One region of the Halomonas kalidii genome, then DNA from elsewhere that is predicted to be linked to it. Evidence: riboswitches for the same ligand, from Rfam matches in the RefSeq annotation. Region 1 holds a riboswitch; the other holds the start of a gene.

The links. A riboswitch is a leader RNA that binds a small molecule or an ion and turns the genes downstream of it on or off. The one in region 1 is predicted to bind thiamine pyrophosphate.
Region 2: linked by a shared signal. The riboswitch ahead of thiE (thiamine phosphate synthase) and the one ahead of tenA (thiaminase II) in region 1 are both predicted to bind thiamine pyrophosphate.

The regions. Positions count from the first base shown of each region.
Region 1 is NZ_JASCQN010000018.1:24,828-28,021, reverse strand. Features, by position in the region: gene QLQ85_RS03535 (glycosyltransferase family 4 protein) at 1-970, opposite strand, end outside; TPP riboswitch at 1,248-1,376, shown strand; gene tenA (thiaminase II) at 1,449-2,117, shown strand; TPP riboswitch at 2,203-2,321, shown strand; gene thiC (phosphomethylpyrimidine synthase ThiC) at 2,413-3,194, shown strand, end outside.
Region 2 is NZ_JASCQN010000029.1:87,196-90,389, reverse strand. Features, by position in the region: gene QLQ85_RS07675 (DUF1826 domain-containing protein) at 1-177, opposite strand, end outside; gene QLQ85_RS07670 (DMT family transporter) at 427-1,302, shown strand; gene thiE (thiamine phosphate synthase) at 1,309-1,926, opposite strand; TPP riboswitch at 1,963-2,065, opposite strand; gene QLQ85_RS07660 (hypothetical protein) at 2,109-2,384, opposite strand; gene QLQ85_RS07655 (glycosyltransferase family 32 protein) at 2,381-3,169, opposite strand.

The sequences.
Region 1 (3,194 bases):
GCCGACGGCGCAGCTCGGCATCGTCGAACCAGCGCGCCAGGGCCCCGCGCAGCGCCAGGGCATCGCCGGGCGGCACGGTGATGCCCGCCGCCGGCGGCAGGGTGTCGGCGAGCGCCCCGCCGGTGGTGGTGATCACCGGCAGCCCCCGGGCCAGGGCCTCGGTGACCACCATGCCGTAGCCCTCGTAATGCGAGGGCAACACGAACAGGTCCGCGTGATGGTAGGCCTCGGCCAGGCCGGCGGCGTCCCGTTCGCCCGGCCAGTGCAGACGCTCGGCCAGGCCGTGGCGACGGGTCGCGGCGACGAGGCGGGCGGCATGCGCCGGGTCCCGGTCGTGGCTGCCGATCGCCTCGCCCACCCAGTCGCGGTCGGCGAGCCCGGCCAGCGCCTCGACCAGCAGCTCATGGCCCTTGCGCGGCGTCAGGCTGGCCACGCAGAGCAGGCGATGGGAGCGTTCGTTGTCCTCGAGATCCAGCGCGCTGGCAGCCAGGGCCGCCCGCTCGACCCCCGGCTCGACCACCCGGATGCTGGCCTCGGGCACGCGGAAACGCGACAGGCCCCGGGCGGTGTAAGGGCTGGTGACGATCACCCGGCGGATCGCGGCCAGGGCGCGGGCCTCGCTCGCGAACAGGCGCCGTTGACTCTCCTCGTCGATCCCGGTCTCGTCGGCCAGGGGATGGTGAACGAGGGCGGTGATCGCCAGGCGAGCGGCATGCCGCTCGACCACCTCGGGCAGCCCGCCCATGGCCAGGCCGTCGATCACCACCCGGGCCCCTTCGGGCAACGCCGCCAGGGTCGTGTCCAGGCTCCGCCGGGCCGTGGCGTCGGGGTCCGGGAAACGGCCGTCGAGTCCCGTCACCGCGACCCGCCATCCGCGGCGGCGCAGCTCCGCGACCATGCACGCGTCATAGACATACCCCCCGGTGAGCTGGCCGGGGTCGCCGGCGACGATCAGGGTGAGGTCGGGCATCGAGGTCTCCTCCATCAGGGCGTGTCCTCATAACTGGTCCAGGCGAGATAGGGCTCGTGCAGGGCCACGCTCATGGCGTCGAGCTCGCGATCATTGCATGAGCTAATGCCGCCCGGGCGCCTCGTCGTGGGCTAGGTTCGAGAGAATGGCCCCGCTGCCGGTCAGCATAGCGACAAAGGGCCGACATCGGCGACGAGGGGGGAGCCGAGCTTCGCACGGAAGGCGCTGCGGCAATAGATGGGCTGGCAAGTCACGGCCAGCCTGCTAGACTGGCCCTCGACGCTTGACGGGGTGCCGGTGAATCCGGCTGAGATGGCGCAGGTCGGCCGCGAGGCCACCACCAGCGCTGGTCCCGTGGAACCTGATCCGGTTAACGCCGGCGTAGGGAATCAGGCGGTGGGCCAGCCACGCAGCACCTTCCCGGCCCTCCTCCTTCACCTCGCCCGCGCTCCGGATCGCCGCTTCGACCGGAGGCAAGATGGGTTACCGCTTCGACGATCTGACCGCCGCCTGCCAGGACGACTGGCGCCGCTATGTCGAGCACGACTTCGTGCGCCAGCTCGGCGCCGGCTCGCTCGCGCAGGGTGCCTTTCGCCACTACCTGCAGCAGGACTACCTGTTCCTGATCCACTTCGCCCGGGCCTATGCCCTGGCCGCCTACAAGAGCCGCACCCTGGCCGACCTGCGCCAGGCCCATGAGGGGCTCAAGGCGATCGTCGACGTGGAACTCGGCCTGCACGTGGGCTACTGCCGCGACTGGGGCATCGACGAGGCCGACCTGGCCCGGCTGCCCGAAGCCAAGGCCACCCTCGCCTATACCCGCTATGTGCTGGATACCGGCAACCGGGGCGACCTGCTCGACCTGCACGTGGCCTTGGCGCCCTGCCTGATCGGCTACGGCGAGATCGCCAACTGGCTGAACGCCCAGGCCTTCACCGTCCGCGGCGAGGCCAATCCCTATGACACCTGGATCGCCATGTACGAGGGCGACGACTTCCAGGGCGCCATGCGCGCCGAGCTGGAGTGGCTCGATGCGCGCCTGGCCGACGTCACCCCGGCGCGCTTCCAGGAGCTGTCGGGGGTATTCCGCGACGCCACGCGACTCGAGATCGACTTCTGGCAGATGGGGCTGGACCGCACCGACTGACCGCCTGGCTCCATCGACAGACCCGCGCTGGCCCTGGTCAGGCCGGACGCGGCAGGCAAGATGAGGCTTGCCAAGCAATCGACCACCACGCTTGACGGGGTGCCGTTGAAGACGGCTGAGATCATGCGGCGCACGCGCCCGAGCATGGATCCCGTTGAACCTGAACTGGCTAGGACCAGCGTAGGGATCAAGCGACATGCAGGCTCGGCAAGACCGGACACCCTGCCCCTGTCACTTCCCACCTGTCCTCCCTGACAACACCCCCAGACGTGACACCCCATAGGGAGAACAACCGATGAGCAAGACCCAGCACTTCCTCGCCGAGACCGCCCGCGTCGACGCCGCCGCCGTCCAGCCGTTGCCCGGCTCGCGCAAGCGCTACGTCGAGGGCTCCCGCCCGGACATCCGCGTGCCCTTCCGCGAGATCTCGCTGTCGCCGACCAGGACCTCCGGGGCCGACGAGGAGAACCCGCCGCTGCTGGTCTACGACACCTCGGGCCCCTACACCGATCCCACGGCCGAGATCGACCTGCGCCAGGGACTGCCCGAGCTGCGTCGTGCCTGGATCGAGGAGCGCGACGACACCGAGTTCCTCGACGGGCCAACCAGCGAATACGGGCAGCGCCGTGCCAACGACCCCATGCTCGCCCAGCTGCGCTTCGACCTGACCCGTACCCCACGGCGGGCCAAGGCCGGCAGAAACGTCACCCAGCTGCACTATGCGCGCCAGGGCATCATCACCCCGGAGATGGAATTCATCGCCATTCGCGAGAACCAGCGGCGCCAAGCCCTGGGCACCGAGGAAGTCGAGCGCATCCTCGGCAACCAGCATCCGGGCCAGGGCTTCGGTGCGCGGCTGCCCGAGGAGATCACCCCGGAGTTCGTGCGCCAGGAAGTGGCGGCGGGCCGCGCCATCATCCCCAACAACATCAACCACCCCGAGTCCGAGCCGATGATCATCGGCCGCAACTTCCTGGTGAAGATCAACGGCAACCTGGGCAACTCGGCGGTGACCTCCTCCATCGAGGAAGAGGTCGACAAGATGACCTGGGGCATCCGCTGGGGCGCCGACACCAT
Region 2 (3,194 bases), on a different contig from region 1:
GTCCAGCTTGGCCGCGGGCGGCAACTGGGCCGCCACGCTGTCACGCAGCGCCTCCGGCAGCGTGCGCTCCATGACGGCGAGGGTGATATCGTCCTCGAAGATACGGGGCAGCACGCCGATGTCGTGACCGTAGGCCCAGTGGGGGCAGTCCGGGGGCATGGGAAGCGGGGCGACCATGGCGAGGCTCTCGTCGGCAGAAAAATAAAGGTTACTATATAACATAACAAGGGGGCTCTCGGACAATGCCCGGACACGACATGAGGACGGCATCCTCGCCAGCGTCCAGCGCATGGCTGTCGGCGACCCGGCGGTTGCCGTTTGTCTGCTAACCTCCTAGCCTGTCGTCACGATCACGCCCCGTCGGCCTCCTGGACCGGCGGGGTGGTTTTTTGGGCGCCGGCTAGCCGGAGGGGCGGGGAGGTCTCCATGTCATCGTCGTTGAAGGGCATCCTGTTCATGTGTGCGGGCGTCTTCTGCCTGGCACTCGGCGACGCCATCGCCAAGTGGCTGGGCGAGGTGCATTCGCCGCTGCAGATCATCTTCTTCCGTACCCTGGTGTCGCTGCCGCTGATCGCGCTGCTGGCGCATTTCGGCGGCGGCCTGCGCAAGCTGCGCACCCGCCGGCCCGGCGTACACCTGGCCCGCGGGCTGATCTACACCGGCACCATGGTCTTCTTCGTGCTCGGCCTGACCCTGCTGCCGCTGGCCGAGGCCACGGCCATCGCCTTCGCCGCGCCGCTGTTCGTCACGCTGCTCTCGGTGCCGCTGCTCGGCGAAAGGGTCGACCGCCAGGTGCTGGCGGCCTCGTTGCTGGGCTTTGCCGGGGTGCTGGTGGTGGTGCGGCCGGGCGGCGAGGGTTTCCACTCCGGCGCGCTGGTCATGCTGGCCGCGGCGGTCTTCTATGCGTTGCTGATGATCACCTCGCGGCGCTACGGGGGCCGCGAGCATCTCTGGGCCATGGTCTTCTACATCACCCTGGTGCCGCTGATGGTGACCACGGTCACCCTGCCCTGGGTGTGGCAGACGCCGCATCCCTGGCACTGGCTGGGGTTTCTCGGCTCGGGGATCGTCGGTATCGGAGCGACGGCGTGCATCACCCTGGCGTTTCGTTTCGCGCCGGCGGCCATCGCGGCCCCCTTCGACTACAGCGCCATGCTCTGGGCGGTGCTGCTGGGCTGGTGGTTCTGGGGCGAGATGCCCGACCTCTGGGTCTTCGTCGGCAGTCTGCTGATCATCGGCAGCGGCCTGGCGATCGCCTACCACGACCGCCGCACGACGCTGAAGCGCCGCCCCACCTCCTGAGGACGATCAGCGCGACGCGAAGAAGGCCCGGGCCGCGGCCTCGGGATCGGGTTGGCCGCAGATCGCCGAGATCACCGCCAGGCCGTCGGCCCCCGCCGAGCGCACCGCCGCGGCATGCTCGGCCGTGAGGCCGCCGATGGCCACCGTGGGCAGGGGGCTGGCGGCGACCAGCGCGGCCAGGCCGTCGAAGCCCAGCGGGCGCGCGTGGTCGTGCTTGGTGGGGGTGGCGAACACCGGGCCCAGGCCCAGGTAGTCCAGCGGGCCCGGATCGAGGCGGGCGAGCTGGCCGTGGGTCTGCACCGAGAGCCCGAGGATCGCCCGCTCGCCCAGGGCGGCGCGGGCGGCGGCCACGTCGCCGTCGTCCTGGCCCAGGTGCAGGCCGTCGGCCCCGGCGGCCAGGGCCACCTCGAGGCGGTCGTTGATGATCAGCGGCACGCCGCTGCCGGCGAGTGCGGCCTTGAGGCGGCGGGCCTGGTCGATCAGCTCGGCCGTGGAGGCGTGCTTGTCGCGCAGTTGTACCAGCGTCACGCCGCCGCGCACGGCGGCGACCACCGTGTCCACCAGCCCGCGGTCGGCGCAGAGGCCGGGGTCGGTGACCAGGTAAAGGGAAAGGTCGATTGGCATGCTGTCCTCCCGGCGGGGAGGTACAGGCAAGCGGAAGGCCGTCGCTGCACGACTCCCTACGCCGGCATTATCCGGGTCAGGTTCCGAGGGTACCTCTCAGCCGCTGCGCGGTGTCGCCGCGGCGCCCCTGTCGTCGGCTTCCTACTATCCATGCCGGTCGTGCTCCTGTAAAGCCGCCGGGCTCAGGCCAGCAGGTGAAAGCCGGCCAGGGTGAGCAGGCTGGCCTGGGTCAGGCTGAGGCAGTCGTTCCGCAGCCTGCCTGGGCCAGCCTCGTTCGCCACGGTGTCCCGGTCCTCCGGCCACAGCAGGGCCATGACGCCTGCGGCCAGGCTGATCATTCCCAGTGGCAGGTCCACGAGCTGCCAGCTCGCCGTCAGCCCTCCGATGCCCAGCAGCAGCAGGCCCGCCACCGTCAGCAGGCCGGCGCGCAGGAGGGGATCGATTCGTCTGGCTCTCATGCCGCCTCCTCCCTCACGACCGCGACGCGCTTCTGCTCCCGGTTCCACTTGCCCTGCGGCTTGTCGATGTACTGGAAGTGCTCATTGGTGAAGCTGCCCTGGGTGCAGGCGTAGCGGTAGAGCACGGTGTCCAGGCTGCCCATGTCGAGCACGCGGTTGAACACCCCGGGGCCGGTCATATCGAAGACGCCCTCGAGCGTGTTCGCTTCGATATTGGCGTTGATCGCCCGGATCACGGCCTCCAGCTCGGGAGAGTGGGGCCTGCTGGCGATGAAGAAGTTGTTGAGCGCGTCGCGCTTGGTCCTGATGAACAGCGACTGCCGATCGGATCCGAGCAGCCGGCCGAGCGGCCATGTCAGGTGGGCGTCGATATCCAGGTAGACGCCGCCATGCGCCTGCAGCACCAGGACCCGCCAGAAATCCGCCTGGGCGGCGCCGATCTGCAGCCGGGAATAGTGCCGAACTATCTCGCCGGGGTAGTACTGCGCGATGAAGTCGGCACGGGCCGCCGTCGTCATGAAGCGGTACTCGAAGTCGGGCGCCATGAGGCGGTTGAACAGGTAGTTCAGGTAGACCGGCAGGGTCACGCGGTCGGTGAAGTTGGTCTGCCAGAGGACGCGGGGAATGGTGGCTGGCCGCCGGCTCCGGATCAGGGGGCTGGCTCGAGCCGGCAGGGTGAAGCGCGTGTCGGGATAGGCGTAGTGAAAGGCGTAGCACGCGACCTTGAGCAGGTTGGCAATGAGCTTGATCAGTCGATTGGTCAACAATCTATGCAGCGGCTTCATGGGGGGACCTGTGGTGTCGGATTCG